2 regions of the Achromobacter sp. NPDC008082 genome follow, and region 2 is predicted to be linked to the other one. Evidence: riboswitches for the same ligand, from Rfam matches in the RefSeq annotation. Region 2 holds a riboswitch; the other holds the start of a gene.
The links. A riboswitch is a leader RNA that binds a small molecule or an ion and turns the genes downstream of it on or off. The one in region 2 is predicted to bind thiamine pyrophosphate.

Region 1: linked by a shared signal. The riboswitch ahead of ACFZAI_RS22145 (sodium:solute symporter family protein) and the one ahead of ACFZAI_RS01985 (long-chain fatty acid--CoA ligase) in region 2 are both predicted to bind thiamine pyrophosphate.

What each region holds. Positions count from the first base shown of each region.
Region 1 covers NZ_JBIBIB010000005.1:478,106-487,572, reverse strand. Annotated here, with positions in the region: gene ACFZAI_RS22145 (sodium:solute symporter family protein) at 52-1,503, opposite strand; TPP riboswitch at 1,605-1,710, opposite strand; gene ACFZAI_RS22140 (3-oxoacyl-ACP reductase) at 1,818-2,600, shown strand; gene ACFZAI_RS22135 (LLM class flavin-dependent oxidoreductase) at 2,606-3,892, shown strand; gene ACFZAI_RS22130 (porin) at 4,388-5,524, shown strand; gene ACFZAI_RS22125 (hypothetical protein) at 5,623-5,826, opposite strand; gene ACFZAI_RS22120 (TetR/AcrR family transcriptional regulator) at 5,994-6,629, shown strand; gene ACFZAI_RS22115 (DUF4105 domain-containing protein) at 6,626-7,651, opposite strand; gene ACFZAI_RS22110 (MarC family NAAT transporter) at 7,638-8,321, opposite strand; gene ACFZAI_RS22105 (MFS transporter) at 8,410-9,467, opposite strand, start outside.
Region 2 covers NZ_JBIBIB010000001.1:424,132-433,598, forward strand. Annotated here, with positions in the region: gene ACFZAI_RS01955 (mechanosensitive ion channel domain-containing protein) at 1-1,429, opposite strand, end outside; gene ACFZAI_RS01960 (SDR family oxidoreductase) at 1,473-2,252, opposite strand; gene ACFZAI_RS01965 (ABC transporter substrate-binding protein) at 2,254-3,261, opposite strand; gene ACFZAI_RS01970 (ABC transporter permease) at 3,282-4,046, opposite strand; gene ACFZAI_RS01975 (ABC transporter ATP-binding protein) at 4,043-4,807, opposite strand; gene ACFZAI_RS01980 (acyl-CoA reductase) at 4,804-6,264, opposite strand; gene ACFZAI_RS01985 (long-chain fatty acid--CoA ligase) at 6,261-7,343, opposite strand; TPP riboswitch at 7,413-7,504, opposite strand; gene ACFZAI_RS01990 (PIN domain-containing protein) at 7,519-8,016, opposite strand; gene ACFZAI_RS01995 (hypothetical protein) at 8,013-8,786, opposite strand; tRNA gene ACFZAI_RS02000 (tRNA-Phe) at 8,946-9,021, opposite strand; tRNA gene ACFZAI_RS02005 (tRNA-Phe) at 9,117-9,192, opposite strand.

The DNA.
Region 1 (9,467 bases), on a different contig from region 2:
AGGCTTTTTTGTTTTCCTGGCGCACCGCAGGGCTGGGGGCGCAGGCCGGATTTACACCGCGTCCTTATCCAGCCGCCGCACCGCCGCGCTCAGCGTCGAAAAGTCAAACTCCCGTATACCGCGCCGCGCCAGGCGCATCAGCACGGTAACCAGCACCGGCACAAACGCCGCCAGCAGAAACGATTCCAGCAGGAACGTGGGTTTGTCGCCCGGGGCCGGAAAGAAGAACAGCCCTGCCGCCAGCCCCGCGACGGTTGCGGTTGTTGCCGTCACGCCATCGTGCTTGCGGCTGAACAGGCCATAGAACACGGGGAACGCGGCAGCGGAGCACAGCAGGTCGGCCAGCAGGAACAGGTACAGCACGCTGTAGCCTTGCGAGGCCACAATCATCACCGGAATCGCCAGCAGCAAGACCGCCCAGCGGGCCAGGCGCTTCATGTCCATGCCGTTGGCGTTGGGCATCAGCCGGCGCATGTCGACGGCGACGATGCTGGACACGGCGCTGATTGCCGTGTCGGCGGTGCTCATCACCAGCGACAGGCCCAGCGGGATCAGCGCAATCACGAACCATGCGGGCGCGTGCGGCATGATGACGCTGAACAGTGCGATGGAACTGTCGCCCTGCGGCGCCAAGCCCACGAACGCCAGGCCGAACAGGCCCATCAGGAAGATGAACGGCGCGGCCAGGATGCCGCCCAGCAGAAAACCATTGCGCATCGACCGAGCGTCTTTTGCGGCATAAATGCGCTGCCAGTTGCCCTGGTGAAAGATGCCGGTCAGCAAGATGGCCACGAAGAACGTCAGCCCGGCTTTCACGCCCACGGGGTCGGTCAGGTCCAGCAATTGGGGCGCCTTCGCTTGCAGTGCTTCGATGGTGGGCAGCGCACCCCCCGCAGCTTGCCAGCCGACGCCGCACAAGATCACCAGCAACGGCACGATGACCATCATCTGCACCTGATCGGTGAAGATCGACGAGCGCAGCCCGCCGTAGGTGGTGTAGAGCAGCGTCGTGCCCATCACGATGGCGGCGGTGGCCCACAGCGGCACGGGCGCCAACATGGTGACCAGTTTGGCAATCGCCGTAACCTCAGCCGACAAGGCAATGAACAGATAGAACAGCATGATGAACAACGCCAGCCCGTACATCGGCCGGCCGTAGCGCGCCATCAGGAATTCAGTCAGCGTATGCCCATGCGGAATCAGTTCACGCATGCGCCGGCCCAGCGGAATCATGACCAGACGCGGTGACATCGAGCCCAGCGCGTAGCCGATCACCGCGGCCAGTCCGCCCCAGGTTGCGGCCTGCGCGGGCGAGAACAGAATCCATGCGCCCAGCGTCGACGCCATCAACGTCAGGATGGTGCCGAACGCGCCCTGGCTGTTGCGGGCCACGATGTAGTCTTCCAGCGAGCCGCGCTTGCGCCGCGTGTACAGGATGCTGGCGACGGCGAAGCCGCCGGAGAACAGCAGCAGCCACATCAAGGCGGCGGATTGAGTCAGCATGAAGTCGGTCCTCCCTGGTCCGGCGGACGGCCGGACGCGCAGCGCAGCGGCCCGTCTGGTAACAGGGGCCGCTGATGAATAAAAGTCTAGGGAGGGCGCACGAACCGTGCGATGTCCTTCCCTTCGCCGGCATTACCCGGATCAGGTTCAAAGGGTTACCGCAATGAAGCGGAATCTCAGCCCGACAGGGCTCCCCCAGGAATTGACCGCAAGAGTAGGAGAGCGGCGCCGCAATGTCAACGCGTGGAATGTGCTAAGTTCGCCCGCTTGCGGCACCCGATTGCATGCGTGCCGGTGAAACCGACGAGCCGATCATGTCTCTTGCACACCCCGCCCCTGCCCTGAACGAACAACTGGTGATTGTCACGGGCGGCGCCCGTGGACTGGGCGCGCACATCGTGCGCGCGTTTCTGCGCGAAGGCGCGCGCGTGGTCATCAACTACCTGAACAGCGCTGACGCCGCGCAGGCGCTGGCCGCCACCGCGCCGGGCCGCGCGCTGGCTATCCAGGCCGATGTGCGCGATGCGCAGGCGGTGCAGGCGCTGGTGGCGCAGGCGCAAAGCCACTTCGGCATGCCGGTCACCACCGTCGTCAACAACGCGCTGCCCGCGTTCCAATTCAATGGCGACGCGCGCCCGCATGCGGACACGTTGACGTGGGACAACCTGAATCAGCAGATCGAAGGCAGCGTGCGCGGCGCGTTGAACACGACTCAAGCGGCGCTGCCCGGCATGCGTGAAGCCGGCGTCGGACGCATCATCAACATCGGCACGAACCTGGTCCAGAACCCGGTCGTGCCGTATCACGATTACACCGCCGCCAAGGCTGCGCTGCTGTCGTTCACGCGGACCTTGTCGCACGACCTCGGACCCCATGGCATCACGGTCAACATGGTGTCGGGCGGTTTGCTGCGCACGACCGATGCCTCCGCGGCAACGCCCGAAGCGGTGTTCGATTTGATTGCCGCCAGCACGCCGCTGCGCACCGTCACCACGCCCGAACAGTTCGCCGACGCGGTGCTGTTTTTCGCCAGCCCCTGGTCGCGCAGCGTCACGGGCCAGAACCTGGTCGTCGACGGCGGCCTCGTCAAGAACTAAGCGCCATGCTGCATCTGAACCTGTTCATCTTTGGATGCGGCCATCACCGCGCTGCGTGGCGCCATCCCGATTCGGCGGCCGAACGGCTGGGCGACATCAGCTACTACGAGTCGCTGGCGCGCACGGCCGAACGCGGCAAGCTGGACGCCATTTTCTTTGCGGATGGGCAGTGGATGGACAACATCGGCGACGGCCCGCGCTGGTATCTGGAACCGCTGACGACGATGGCCGCCATCGCGCGCGCCACCACGCACATCGGTCTGATCAGCACCGTTTCCAGCACCTTCTTCACGCCCTTTCACGCGGCGCGCATGGTGGCGTCGCTGGACCACATTTCGGGCGGCCGCATGGGTTGGAACGTGGTCACCTCGATGTTCGACGCCGAGGCCCGCAACCATGGCTATGAGGCCATGCCCGGCCATGAATGGCGCTACGCGCGCGCTGAAGAATTCGTCGACGTTGCGTTGCGCTTGTTCGATTCCTGGCAAGACGATGCGCTGGCCATCGACCGCAACGGCGTCTATGGCGTGCCCGAACGCGTGCAAGCCATCCATCATCAAGGCGAGCATTTCCTGGTCGACGGCCCGCTGACGGTGCCGCGCCCGCCGCAGGGCCATCCGGTGCTGTTCCAGGCCGGCGCCTCGGACCAGGGCCGGGACCTGGCCGCCCGCCGCGCGGAGGCCATCTATGCGGTGGCCTACGACCTGCCCGCCGCGCAGTCCTATTACCGCGACATCAAGCAGCGCGTGCTTGCGGCCGGGCGCAGCGCCTTTGTGCCGATCATGCCGGGGCTGGTCACGTATGTAGGGTCCACCGAAGCCGAGGCCCGGGCCAAGCAACGCGAGCTGGACGTGCTGCTGCCCAGCGACGCATCGCTACGCCAACTGGGGACCTTCGTGCTACAGGATTGCAGCGCATGGGAGCTGGATGCGCCTGTGCCGCCGCTGCCGCCGCTGGAAGATTTCAAGGGTCCCAAGGGCCGGTACGGCACCATTCTGCGGATCATCGAAACCGAACAACCCACCGTGCGCCAATTGCTGGGCCGGTTGGCGGCGGGCGGCGGCCATTGCACGATGGTCGGCACGCCGGAACAGATCGCCGACAAGATGGAGCACTGGTTCAAAAACGAAGGCGCCGACGGCTTCAACCTGATGCCACCGTCTCTGCCCGGCGGCATCGACGACTTTGTGGACCACGTGATTCCCGTGCTGCAACGACGCGGGCTGTTCCGTACCGAGTACGAACACCACACACTGCGCGGTCATTTGGGGCTGGAAAGGCCTGGCCGGTAATACCTCGCGCCGCGCGCGTTCAAGGTCATCGCACCGTTACGTTCTTGAAATTTACAGGCTGCCATAGCCGCGTCTTCAGCGCCTGCAAGTTTCGCGAACGCAGGTGCACGCCGGCTGAACGCCCCTTCAGGGCCTTCATCGCAACGAAATGCTAGGCATAACTTATCAATTTGTATGAAAGCGGCCCTGCACGCAGGCACCCTGTAAATCGTGAACATCCCTGCATTAGCGAATAACGCCGGTTCCTTTCTCTAAGGAACTGTTGTTATCTCGCAATAAATCGCAGGTTTTTATATGTGTCTCGAGTAACTAAATCCTAATCGTTAAGGAAGGAGTCAGGGGCAAGTCATCAGAATACGACCCCAATTTGTATATTCCGAACCATTATGTAGTTTTCAGTTTCATGTATTCCGGCGGTGTTCCCTATTGTGGACACCAGGGCTGCTTTCGCAATGCTGAAAGCAGGCAATACAAGCCTTAGAACCGGATGTGGATATGAAACTAACGAAAACTTTGCTCGTAGGCGCGATTCTGGCTGGCATGGCCGGTGCGGCCCAAGCTGAAACGTCTGTCACCCTGTACGGCATTGTCGATCTGGGCCTGACCTATCAACGTGGCAAGGTTGGCACCACGGACGCAAACCGTGGCGTGAACGGCGGCGACTATTCCTCCCGGATCGGCATGAACGACGGCATCCAGAACGGTTCCCGTTTTGGCCTGCGCGGAACGGAAGACCTGGGCGATGGCCTGTCGGCTGTCTTCACGTTGGAAAGCGGCTTCACCGCCAATAACGGCAACCGTTCGCAAGGCGACCGCCTGTTCGGCCGTCAAGCCACTGTCGGCCTGAACAGCGAGCAGTTCGGTTTGCTGGAACTGGGCCGCCAAACCAACATCGCGTCCAAGTACTTCGGCGACATTGATCCGTTCGCGCTCGACTACCTGAACGCCAACATGGGTATGGCATTCAGCGCGGCCAACACGGTTCGCTATGACAACATGGTCATGTACCAGACCCCGGTCTGGAGCGGGTTCCAAGGCGGCGTGGGCTATTCGTTCTCGACCGATGACGTCGAAGGCCCGACGGGCTTCAAGACCAAGGAAAACAACCGCGCCTGGACGGCGGGTGTGCGTTACGACAACGGCCCGTTGAAGGTAGCCTTGTCCTATGACGTGCAATACCGCAAGCCGAACCAGCCGCAACCGCAGCAGTTCATCATCGGCGCCGCCTACGACTTCGAAGTGGTCAAGCTGTCGCTGGCTTATGGCCGTTCCGAGGACGGCGTTTTCGCCGGCCAGGATTTCTCGTTGATGGGCGGCCGCCAGCAAGCAGGCGGCCCGGCCAACGGCCAGGGCTTCACGAATGGCCGCTTCACGTGGGACGGCCTGCGCATCAACTCGTACATGGTCGGCGTAAGCGCCCCCATCGGCGCCGCCAGCAACGTCTTCGCGTCGTGGCAGCGTGCTGATCCGAACAAGAACCTGTACGCCATGGACATCTACAGCCTGGGCTACACGTATGATCTGTCCAAGCGGACCAACCTGTACGCTCTGGCGTCCTACGCCGATGGCGCCGCCTTCATCAACGGTGACAAGATGAGCACGGTTGGCGTCGGCATCCGCCATCGCTTCTAAGCAGGCTGCGGGCCGCCCCAACTGAGCAGAGTCGGGGCGCCCTTGAAGACTTAAGCCACCCGGAAACGGGTGGCTTTTTTTTTTATGCGTGGATTTTTTTAGCCCGCCAGAGCGGCGGGCTCGGTGTGCTCGGCCGAAACGGCTTGCGGGCGCGCTGTCGGGGAAGCCAGGGCAACGCGTGTACGGGCGTGGGCCTTGCGAGTGGCGATCCAGTCATACAACATCACGCCGGGGTGGCGAAGCAAAACGGCGCCAACGGCAGCCGCAACAATCAAGACAATACTCAGGGTCAGCCAGGACATCTGGGCGCCCTCCTACAAAAACCGCCCGGACTCGTCCCGGGTCAACAACTCGCGTGGGAAATACCCGCTTTCTGAAGCGCTCAAGAATGTAATGTACTCTACATTACATGACGAAACGGGGTGAAACCCTGTGATGTCCATGCCATGGAAACCGGGAGAAACAGGTGATGAGCGATTCGGCCGATCCGATGACGCGCGCCCTGACCACCAAGGGCGAAGCCAGGCGGCGGCGGCTGCTTGAAGTGGCCAGTCAGTTGTTACTGGAACTTGGGTACGCACAAACGTCCATCCAACGCATCGTGCAGCAGGCTGGCGGGTCCGCCGCCACGGCGTATCAGTTGTTTGGCAGCAAGGAAGGCATGCTGGCTGCCGTGCTGCAATTCGAGTTGGACAACATGCGCGCCGCGGTGTTCCTGAAGGCGCCGCCCGGCGAGGCGGTGCGGCCGGCGTTGCAGCAGTTGGCGCTGCGGCTCTTGACCTATGCGGTGCAACCGAAATCCGCCGCGCTGCACCGGCTGCTGGTGTCGGAGTGCCACCGCATGCCGCAGTTGGCGGCGTCGCTGCAACATGCCGTCGACACGCAAGTCCATGCGCCGCTGGAACAATGCCTGCGCGCCGCCTGTGAACAAGGCGAACTGAAGATTGACGATCCGCGCCAGGCGGCGCTGACCTTAGGCAACCTGATCAATGGCATCGCGTTCCACGCGCGGCTGGTCGGCGGTTACGCCGACGGGCCGCCCGCCGAAGCGCTGGCCACCTGCCGTTACGGCGTGGATACGTTGCTGCGCGCGTATCAGGTTTAAGGCCGAATCCGACGAGAGAAGGCAATCGGGTCGTCGCCCGGCGGAGCCTGATGGCCAATGGATGCACGTGCTCGCAGCACGTCCAGCGGGACCCTCGTATCCAGTCCGCCCTGGTCGTACAGATACTCGGGCAGATAGCCCGACAGCAGAATGCGTAAGTCCAGCGGCAAGCCCGGCACGATAGCGTTGACCATGCGGTAGACCAATGTCGTGCAATTGGCCGTAACCGTGTGATAGAAGCGCGGCGTGGTCACCAGCGCATTAGCGGTGTTGACGTAGGACAGAAACAGCTCGCGCATCGCGCGTTCGGGCATGCGCACCGGGTACAGATACACGCTTTCCCCACGCGGGCCGGCGCGCACGTACAGGATGTCGCGCTCTTCGGCCGCCACCACGCTCAATTCGAACTGCTTGAAGAATCCGCCGATCTCGGAAAATTGTTCGCCGCGTTCCTTGCGGATCTCAACCGAGAACACCACGTGCCGCCCGTCGGAAAAACCGAACGAGACGAGCGTGTGCGCAATGGCCGGGCCTGCCCAGTAAGACAGCGCCATGTCCACCGATACGAGTTTGTCCAGCTCGTATTGCCGCGTTTCCCAGCGGGCGGTGTAGTCGGAGTCCGTGCGCCAATCGAAGTTGCGCACGTTCTCAAGCGTGACCGTCGACCCTTGCACCGTGCCGCGCAGCATCTTCGCCACGTCGTCCGCCCAGATGCGGTCATTCGACGGCGCAAGCGTTTGCCACCAGCCGGCCAGCAGGACCAGCCCGATCAGATACGCCCACCCTGCCCGCCGCCGCCACGGCCCCGCGCGCCACAACGCCACCATCGCACCCAGGCATAGCGCGGCCCACACAGCGGCCGCCGCCCCTTTGCCCCACACGCCGCCCGGCGCCTGATACCACAGGGCAAGACACCCCCACAGCGCAGACGCGGCCACCAGCAACGTCAGCAACAGGCGCCCTACGACCACCAGGCCCCGACGCAAGCGCCCAGCGCGGCGCACCGGCTTATCCGCCAACATGCTTGCCCACAATTTCCAGCACGCCGTTGATGACGAATTGAACCCCCATGCACACGAGCAAGAAGCCCATGACGCGCGAAATGGCTTCCACGCCGCTTTGCCCGATCACCGCCACGATGCGGCCCGCCGAACGCAGGCAGATCCAGAACAGCACGCCCAGCAGGGCGAACACGATGATGGGCGTTACCGCCACCACCCACGTCGGGTACTGCGGCGTGATTGCGCCATCGACCGAGGCTGCCCCACTGATGATCATGGCGATGGTGCCTGGCCCCGCGGTTCCAGGTAGCGCCAAGGGCACGAACGCGATGTTCGGCGTCTCCCGCGCTTTGGCGTCCGCGGCTGCTTCCGCCGCCAGCGAGCGCGGTTCCGCAGGCGGAAACAGCATGCTGAAACCAATGCTGACCACGATCAGCCCGCCCGCGATGCGCAAGCCCGGAATCGAAATGCCGAACGTGTGCATGATCCACGCACCCGCGTAGTAGGTCACCAGCATGATGCCCACCACGTAATACGCCGCCTGCGTCACCTGGCGTTCGCGCTCTTTATAAGGAATCTGCGCGCCGAGCGACAGCAGCAGCGTCATGGAGGTCAGCGGGTTGGCCAAGGGCAGCATCAGCGCCAGCCCAAGGCTGGTTAGTTTGGCGAGTTGGATCAGATCGTCAATCATGGGGCTCATAGAAAAAGGAGACGGCCCATTTACCCAATGGGAGTAATGGGCCGCCTGCCTGGTTCAACGTTCAATCGCAGAATGCCCTCTACCTTACACATTTCCCGGGCTTATTGATCCCGGCTCCCAAACTCTTGCTCGGCGGCCGGCGCCATAGCGCGCCTACCGGCAACAGCATGCACGCCGCCGCCAGCCACGCGTTCATCTGCAAGCCCAGCGCATCCACGCTGGCCGCGCCCAAGAAGGAACCCGCCGCGATCGCCAGGTTGAACATCGCCACGAAAAAAGCCGTGGCGGCGTCCACCGCGTCAGGAGCCGCCCGCAGCATCCAGATCTGTAGCGACACCGACACGCCGCCATACGCCAGCCCCCACACCACCAACAACAGCACGCTGGCAGGCGGCCAATGGCCCAGCCCGCCCAGCAGCGCCAGGGTCAACAGCAACGTGACGGCAATTGTCATCAAGACGGCGGCGGGACGGCGTGCAGCGGCGGAACCCGCCAGAAAATTTCCCGCCACACCCGCCACGCCATACGTGAACAACAGCAAGCCTATCCATTGCTGACCAAACCCCGCCTGCGTTTGCAGCATCGGCCGCACAAAGGTGTAGGCCATGAAATGGCCTGCCACCATGAACAAGGTGATCAGCAAGCCCCGCCGCAACGCCGGATTCGAAAGCAGCCCGGCCAGTTCGCGCGCCGATAAGCCGCGCGGCGCGGGCAGCGGCGGCAAAGCCTGCCAGATCAGCACGAGCACGGCTGCGCACAACACCGCCATCCCCGCAAACGCGGCGCGCCACCCCGCCAGTTCGCCAATGAAGGCGCCCAGCGGCACGCCCAGCACCGAGGCCACCGCAACCCCGCCAAAGATGATGGCGGTGGCCGCGCCCACCGCGTGCGGGGCAACGATTCTGCCCGCCAACCCGCCCGCGATCGCCCAGATGCCGCCGATGCAAATGCCCACCAGCACGCGCGCGCCCAACAACCACGGCATGGACGGCGCCAACGCGCTGGCCAGGTTCGCCCCCATCAGCAAGGCCAGCAGCCCGCAAAGCAACCAACGGCTATCGGCGCCCGCGGGCCGGACGACAATCAGCGGGGCAAACAAGGCGGCCAGAATTGCCGGCACGAAAAGCATCCAACCGC
Region 2 (9,467 bases):
GCAGCAGCGTGATGATGACCGTGACGCCGGCGTACAGCACCAGCCCGAAGTAACCGCAGCCGATGACGGCGCTGGTCAGCATTTCGGCCAGCGATACGTTGCCGAACACGTTGGCTGCCAGGGACACGCACAGCACCGTGGCTGCGCCCCACGCAATGGCCCGCAGGATACTTGCCAGCCGCGCGGAGGCGGCGGGCGTGGTCTGGTGCCGGGTCCGGTGCAGCAGCCAAAGAATGGCGGCCAGCGCCAGCGCCGTCAGCGCCACCGTGGATAGGCGATAAAACGAGGTGTTGGCCAGGAATAGGAAACCCAGCCGCTCCGCCAGGAACAGCGCGGTGATCACGCGCGGCCATTCGTCCAGCTGCCGCCGCGCGGCGGGCGGCAGCAGGCGCAACACAGGCACGGCGGCCAGCACCAGCGCCACCTGCTGCACCATCAGTGGCGCATCCGGCTCCAGCGCCAGAACGCCCAGCATCGACAGCAGCAGCCAGGTGGATAGCGGGCGGCCCAGTACGCCCGCCGCCGTTTCGCTCATGACGCCTGCGCGTATCGCATCGCGGCTTTTTCTGGCTAGCCACAGCAGCAGCGGCAACAGCAGCACTTGCAGCACATGCAGCGCGCGCTGATTGCCGCTGTCCGCCGCGCCGTAGTCACGCGCGAAACGCAATTCGATGTCCAGCCCGGTACGCAGCAAGGCCAGGGTGCCTTCGCTGTCGTCCCGCGTCTTGCCCAGGTCCCACAGGGGCGGGGAGTCCACCCGCATCAGACGCGCATCAATATCGTTGATGGCATCGGCCACTTGGCGCTGGCCGGCCTTGATGCGTTCTTCGATGGCGTTGGCGCGTTGTTCAAGCTCGACCTGGCGGGATAGCGGCCCTGATAGCGCCTGGCCCGCCGCAGTCAGCTGCGCCAGGACGGCGTCCACGCGGTCGGCCAGCGCGGGTGGCAGGCTGGCGGCGGTGGGCGAGTCTTTGATGGCCTGCCACGCGGCATGGCGGCGGAACAGTTCGGCCGCGTCGGTGGCGTACCACGCCGTCGCTTGGCGCAGGTCGGCATGCCAGCGCGCCAGGCGGCGCGCGTCAAAGATCCAATGCCGCTCCAGGCTTTCCACGCGCATGATGGGCAGCGTGCGCAGTTGGGCCGGCTGGAATTCGTAGAGTTTTTCGTCCGCTGACTTGGCGATGGCGTCCAACGGGGGGCTGAGGGTGGCGCCTGGGTCCGTCGTGGCCACGCGCTGAAGCACGCCTTCCGCGTAGCGCAGGTCGGTGTCCGCCCGAAGCGGAATTTCCGCCATGGTGATGATGGCGGCGGTGGCAGGCGCGGGGGCGGCTGGGGGAGTGGGGGCCGGCGTGGCCTGCGCGCTGACGAGGCTAGGCAGGCACAGCATCCATCCGAACAAACCGTTGAGAATTCGTGCTCGGACGCGCATGTCGCGACTCCGTCAGGATGCTGCGAACCGGGGGTTTCCCACTCTAGCGCATCACCAGTCCGCCGTCCACGAACAGGACTTGCCCTGTCATGAAGCCGCTCCAGCCGGAGGCCAGGAACAGCACCGGCCCGGCGACGTCCTCGGGACGGGCGATGCGCCGCAGCGGGGTGGCGGCGATCAGCTGTTCGCGAAACGCTTCCTGCGTGCCGCCGCTGGCGTCGGTTGGGTAGACCAAACCCGGGGCCACGCAATTGACCCGGACGCCGTAGGGGCCAAGTTCCGCCGCCAGGTTGCGGCTGAACGCCACCAGCGCGGCCTTCGCGGTGGTGTAGTCGTGATACGGCACGACGGGATGCTCGACCAGGTTGCTGACGATGTTGACGATGCACCCTTGCGCGCGTTGCTTGAAGTGCGGCAGCGCGGCGCGGCAGACGTTGAACGCCGCGCCAACCGAGCCGTCGAATTGCGACTGGTACTGCCGCCACGACAGATCATCAAACGCGGTGCGCGTGCGCGGATCAAACGCGTAATGGCGCAGGGCGTTGTTGACGACGATATCCAGCCGGCCGGCGTCCTGCACAATGCCGTCAACCATGGCTTGTACGGCGTGCGCCGACCCCACGTCGGCCTGCACGGCCCAGGCGTCGCCGCCTGCGGCCACGCACTGCGCCACGACGGCGTTGGCGGCTTCGGCGTTGCTCAGGTAATTGACGACGACGGTGGCGCCTTCGCGCGCAAAGCTGCGCGCGATTTCCGCGCCGATGCCCCGGCTGGCGCCGGTTACCAGCGCGACCTTGCCTGCGAACTTCAGGGCGGCGGTCATGTCAGGCTCCGGGCAACAGGCTGGCGTCGACGACGGCGGCGACATCGATGGGGTGCTGGATCAGGCCCAGCGCGCGGTAGGCGTCAGCGGCCTTCTGCAACAGGTCCAGGTCAAACGCGCCCAGCGGGCGGCCGGCAGGCGAGACGGACGCGGCGTTGCGCAGCCGGATCACGTCCAGGTTGATGCTGCGGTCGGTGCCGTCGATGGCGCGTTTGCCGGCCAGCGTGGCGGCTTCTTCCGGCTGGGCGATCATCCACGCGGCGCTGTCGCGATACGCCTTCAGGAACGCGCGCAGCAACGGCTGCTTTTGTTGATACACCGATTCCCGCACCACGAACAGGTCGCTGGATACGTTGAGGGTGTCGCGCACTTCCATCACGTTGACCTCCCCCAGGCCACGGCGGCGGCCGACCAGCAGGCCGGTGTCGGTGGCGGCGGTGGCGTCGACCTGGCCCTGCAACAGCGGCGCAAAGTTCAGCACGCCGGTCACAACGATTTCAACGTCGGCTTCGGTCAGGCCGGCTTGGTGCAGCATTACCAGCAGATTCTGGCGCGTGCCGCTTGCCAGGCTGTAGACGCCGATGCGTTTGCCCTTCAAGTCTGCCGGGCGCGAAATGTTTGCCGACTTCAGCGACACCACGTTGAACACGTTCTGCGGATAGATGTCGTAGATGGCGCGCAGCTTCTCGCCTTTGTCCAGCGCCATGAAGAACGAGCCGGGGTCGGTGAAGGCCACGTCGGCCTGCCCGCTGAGAATATTGCGGATGGCGTCGCCGCCGCCCGCACCTGGCAGGTAGACGAGGTTCACGCCCTGCGCCTTGAAGAAGCCCTTGTCGGGTTCGGCCAGCAGGTTCGTGATTTCGCTGATGGGCTTGCTCCAGCCGGCCAGCGTGACCGTGCCGGTGGCGGCGGGGTTGCCTTGGGCGCGCGCGGCCACGGGCACGAGCGACGTGGCGGCAAGGCCGGCGGCGGCCGTCAACAACGCGCGGCGGGTAGGGGACGGGAGCATGGGTAAGGTCCTGATAGGGGTCACGATTGATCCGCGTAGGGGCGCAGCAGGCGGCGTTCGAGCATCAGCGTGGCTTGGTAGCCCAGCAGCCCGATGGCGGCAATGGCGGTAAGCGCGGCGAACATCAGTGGCGTGTCCATCATGCCTTGCGCGGCGATGATGACGGCGCCCAGCCCACGGCTGGCGCCAATGAATTCACCGACGACGGCGCCCACCAGCGCCAGCACCAACGCCACGCGCAGGCCGGCCAGGATGCCGGGCAGCCCCGCGGGCAGCTTCAGGCGCAGCAAGGTCTGCGCGCGCGATGCGCCCAGCATGCGAAACAGTTGAAGCCGGTTCGGGTCCACCTGCCGCAAACTGGTGAGCGTGTTTTCCATCAGCGGAAAGAAGCAGATCAGCGCGGTCATGACGATGGTGGGCGCCATGCCGAAACCGAACCACAACACAAAAAGCGGCGCGAGGGCCAGCTTGGGAACCACCTGGCTGACGATGACGTAGGGCTTGAATACGCGGTCCAGCAGCGCCGATTCGGCCAAGGCCACCCCCATCGCCAGCCCGGCCGCGCCGCCCAGCGCCAGGCCCAGCAGCATCTCGGCAAGCGTCGCGCCGATGTGCGGCCAGAGATAGCCGGTGGCAAGACTCGTCCACAGCGTCTTCGCAACGGCCGAGGGGGCGGGCAGCACCAGTGCCGAGATACCGGCCTGCCGCACCGTGACTTCCCATACGCCCACCAGCAACACCAGCAGCGCCAACGACAGCAGGCGAAAGGGGATGGCGGGCTTCATGCGCGCGCTCCGTTCATGAATTCAAAGACCTGCGCGCAATAGGCGTTGAACGCGGCGCCGTGGCGCATCGGCTGCGTGCGCGGCGCGGGCAGGTCGATCGGCAGGTCGGCGGCCATGCGGCCCTGGTGCATGACGGCGACGCGGTCGCCCAGGTACACGGCTTCGCCGATGTCGTGCGTGACGAACAGCACGGTCGTCTTGCGCAGGCGGCACAGCCGCATCAAGTCGTCTTGCAGCTCGCCGCGCGTAATGGCGTCCAGCGCCGCGAAGGGCTCGTCCAGCAGCAGCAGCGCGGGCTCAAGAATCAGCGCGCGCGCAAGCGCTACGCGGCTTTGCTGGCCGCCAGACAGCTGGCGGGGATAGCGCTGTGCGTAGTCGGACAAGCCCAGCATGGCGAGCAAGGACTGCGCGCGTTCGATGTCTTCAGGCAGGGGCCGGCGCTGCAACGACACGGGCAGCAGCACGTTGTCGATGACGCGATGCCATTCCAGCAGCGTCGGCGCCTGAAACACATAGCCCAGTTGCGGGCCGGGCGTGGCGGGCGCGCCATCCCACAGCTGGACGCGGCCCGACTGCGGGGCCAGCAGGCCCGCGGCCAGTTTGAGCAGCGTCGTCTTGCCGCAACCGCTGCGCCCCACCAGGCAATGCACACCGCCGGCCTCCAGCCGCCAGTCGACGCCATCCACGATGGGCGGGCGGCCGGGGTAGGTGTAGACCACCTGTTCAAGGTTCAGAAAAGGCATGGCGTGGTGCGCGCTCATGGCTCGTAGGGGGCGAACGGGTCGGCGGCGGTTTCGGCGGACTGTTCGATTTCCGTCATGCGCACGAGGTCCAGCAGATTGAAGCGGCCGTCGTGATGCCAGCCCGCTTCGGGCACGCTCATCGAGCCGATGGCGCTGATGCGGGTGACGCCCGCTGCGCCCAGTTGCTCGGCCAGGCGGTAGAGTTCTTCGGGCGTCGCCGCGACGCCCGCCGTTTGCAGATAGTCGTGATGGGCGGCCACGAGCGGCGCCACATCATCCAGCGTATCAATGCCCGCCACCACGATGCTGCGCTGCAGGGCGGTTGGCATCAGAGGCTGCGCCGCGTCGGCATACGCGACGCTCCACGCGGAATCAGGGTCGCCGATCAGCGCATCCGCGCCGTCGGCAGGCAGTTGCCATTCGATTGACTGCCGCCACTTCGCCACGGCAGCGGATTCCGCCAGGTCCATCGCGCGCCGGGGAAAGCGGCGTTGCAGATTCGACAGTTCGCCCGCCAGATAGCTGGCGAATTCGCGCGGCGACACCCGGCCGCCGCGCTGCACGTAGAACACATGCGGGGAATAACAACCCTGCTGGTCATAACGCATGACGTCCCAGGCCGCGCGGCGCGCCAGCGCAGGGGCTTTCTGAGCATCCAGCGCCATGGCGCTGACAACGCCAAAGCCCAGCTTGTGGCCGTGCGCCAGAAAGCGTGTCGTGACGGGCAGGCGGCGCTGGATAGCATGTAGCGCGTCGTTGCCGCCATAGGCGACCACGGTATCGGCCTGTGCATAAAGCGCCGACGCGTCGTCATCGCCTGCGCCACGCCACCAGACGACCGCCATGCAGTCCGCCAGCGGCGGGTGCACGTCGGCCAGCAAACGCGCGAACCAGCCCGCAAACAGCGGTTCGGCGCTGGGCAGTTTTCCGATATTGCCGGCCTTCACCAGCAGGCCGCATATCAAGCTCCACAAGGCGAGTGCCGGCACGTTGCCGGCCCAGCTGTGCACCAGCAATTGCGGGCCGTAGGCGCGCACGGCGCCGCCCTTGATCGCAGGCTGGAAGCTGTCCAGCACCTTGGGGTTGGCGAAGTCCTCGGCCACAAAACGATGCAACTGCGGCGCGCGGAATGTTTTGAGCAAGCCGGTGAGCCCCAGCCGCACCATGTCGGCGTCGTAGCCGGTCACAACCGGCAGCAGCGCATCGGCCTGGCGGCGCAGCGGGTCGTTCGGGTCGAGCAGGCGGGCGATGGCGCGGTCGATGATGGTGATGATTTCCGACACCGTCATCGTCTTCAGATGCTGCGCGCTGGCGCGTTTGACGCGCGCGGCAAGCGCTTGCATCTGCGCGGCGGACAGCACCGGCACGGCGACGTCCACGCGTTGCCCGTCCTGCTCGAACGGCAGCGTCTGCCATTGCACATCCGCCGAGGCGAGCCCCGGCAGGTATCCCCCCTCGACCCGTTGCACGTTCATGATCGCGCCGACTGGATGAACTCTTCGACCGCCAGCGAGCAGCCCTTGGCCTGCGCGCCTTCAGCCCGGCCCAGCAGCAGGAATCCGCCATCAGCGGGCTCGCCCACGTCTTCCGTCAGGATGGTGTTGACCGAATTGAAGTTGCCCAGGTCGCAGTGCGCGAGGATGCCGCGTTCGCCCGCTGGCACCGTGCGGCCCGTGGCCGGGTCCACCAGCCGCGACCGAATCCAGTGCGGCCCCGATTTCACTGACGGCACGGTGGCGTTGCCGTCGTCATAGAACTGCGTGCTGAGCTCGGTCATGCCATACATGTTGATGCACAGCGACCGCGGCACGCCCAGCAGCGCAGAGAGCTCCGCATAGAACGTGTCTAGCGGCAGCTCGCGCGACTGGCCCTTGTAGCCGCCCGTATCCAGAATGCGGCTGCCCGGCGGCAGGCGAAACGTGCGGCCTTCACGGCGCAAGGCGTCAATCACATGCACGAAGCTGAAGCTCGCGCCCAGCAGCGCATAAGGCTCGCCGCTGCGCTCGGCGTCTTCCAGCTGGCGCCACAAACCGTCAAGATCAATGCCCTGCGGCGACATGAAATAGCGGCTGCCTTCACTGCCAAAGGCGGATTTGGCCAGCGCCAGATAATGCGCCAGCGACGAATTCGGCATGGCCACTTCATCGGGAAACAAGATGCCCATCGGCAGTCGCGCCGTGCCCTGCATGACGCGGGCCGCGAAGTTGCGCGTCATGGACAGGTCGTACACGGCCAGATGCGGATGAAAGTGGCGCCCACGCATATCGGCGCGCGTCGTGCCGCTGGTCATGAACACGCGCTCATCAGGCCGGGCGGGTTCGCAGCGCAACTCCATCGCCTTGAACGCGTCAATCGGCACGGCGGGAATATCGCTCCACGTCTTCACATTGCGCACGGTGGCGCCACGGCGCTGGCAGAAGCTGCGGTAGGGCGCACTGGCCCCATATTGATAGGCAAAAAGCCGCAGCGCGAGCTGATCAAACTGCTCGTCGGTGCAGCCGTCCTGGGCGATGAATTCGAGTAGTTCCGCGACCGGCGGGGCGACGTTGTTCATGGGCGTTCGATGATTCCAGTACAAGGAAGCTCCGAAGCCCGCCTGCGCAAGCGGCGCAACGGCGCGGCAGGGCAAGACGAATGCTCTTCTTACGCCGGCATGAACCGGGTCAAGTTCGCGGGTCTGAATCTCAGCACTGGCGTGCACCCCGGAGCAGAGGCAATGTTAACCCGGCCTAGGAATCATCGCCCAGGTCGAGTCCTTGCTGGCCGTCCAGCCGGAATGCTGCGGGGTCATAGCCGCTGGACAACACGATGGACCGCACTTGGCATACACTGGCAACACGTAGCCGGTCGCAGTACTTTTGCAGTGACGACGCATCCTCCGTGATGACAAAGGGAATGCGCTCGTGGCAGGCCTGGGCGATCAGTTTGACGTCATCCCGCGCCACCGCGCGCGGTGTGTCGTCTTCCCTTGGACCCAATGCATTCCACAGCTGGGCCGCTCGTTGTCCGTGCGGAATGTTGAATGGCAAATGCCGGAATTTTTGCAGCGGTAAATCAGTAATGGGTTGCTTGATTCCGAACTCTGCTGCAACAACGGCCGAAAAGTAAATCGGCAAGGACTCGTCGAGCATTTGTCGGAAATACTTGGTGGCAGTGTGGTGGTTGGGCCGCCTCGCGTCGACCAGGGAGATCAGATAGCTGGTGTCCAGCAGCACTGCCGCCGTCATGTGTCGTCGCCTCGCAGCGATTCAACCCATTTAGTGGCGCTGGGGACATCCGCCCAGGCGGCGGTGCCTTTGCGAACCATCTGCTGAAATTCGTCTTCGTCGTAAGCGGGGTGATGCACCTCGAAGGAACGCAGATTTAAATTGCGAAGTTCACCGGTGCGCAGATTTTCTTCTGCGGTCACGTGGAGCAACGCCTGACGATAGAGGCGATTTTCACTCTCTTGCGCGAGCAATTGCTGAGTGGCCGCCACCGTAAGGGATTTGCCGTTCTCAAGTACAAGATGAACGTTGGCTTTGGTCTTGCCGCCCCAATCCACGATTTTGCCGTGTAGATACTTTTCGACTGTTACCCAGATATCGACGGTTTGCTTGAAGTCTGATTGCGCATTGACGATCGCGAGGGGATGCTTGCCCATGTCTTCCAGAACGTACGCGCGGTCTGGGTTGTTACGGGCCTGAGCTTGCCAGCGCTCGACGATGGCGGCGCGTCTTGGATCGATCGTACGCATCGAGTCGGGGGTGGTCAATTGCTCCACGTCAGCCCATAGCAACGAGGCGCCCAGCAAACCGCTCGCGACTAACACCAACGAGCCTTCATCAATAGACACCAAGACATCTGCCGGGTTTACCTCTCGGGTTGAACCTTGCAAAAAGTCGCTAACGTCCTTTTGAAATTCCCCGAGCAGACTCAATGGGACATGCTTCGGCCCCACATCAACGCCGTTGATGCGGTCGCGGATAGCGAAGCGAAGGTTGTCGGCGGGTTTCATGGCGTTGATTGTAGACCTCGCACTGCTTTTTTCGGAGGTCTTGTAATCTTTTGCAAGCAGCGTGGGAATCTTGTCATCATGACAAGATTAGGCCGCAGGCTGATCAACGTACCAAACGCAAAAAGCCCCGCCAAGGCGGGGCTCAATGCTTGAATCTTTTGGTGGCCTGGGGCGGAATCGAACCACCGACACAAGGATTTTCAATCCTCTGCTCTACCGACTGAGCTACCAGGCCAACACGTACGCTTTGCAAAAAGCCCAGCGCGGCGGCTGGGCTTTTTTTGGGATTTGATATTGCTACCGCAATCCCAATAATTCCAATAATTCTTTTGGTGGCCTGGGGCGGAATCGAACCACCGACACAAGGATTTTCAATCCTCTGCTCTACCGACTGAGCTACCAGGCCAACGAAGTCCGCAACTATACACAATTTTTTGTGCCTGTGCCAGCCGGAGAGAAAAAATCGCGACAATTTCCGGTTAAAGGGCCAGAGCCAAAGTGTTGGGTGAATGGCACGCAAGGGTGCGACGCAGGGTCGCGGACGGGGCGTGAATTGGCTTGGGGATAACCCGCGGGGGTATAATCTTCGACAGTTCGCTGTTACGTTTCCGGAAAATTTCCAGCCCATGTTCCGCTCGGGTTCCGCCCGTGTTGCTCAAGGTGGCCCTGACGTAACGCCTT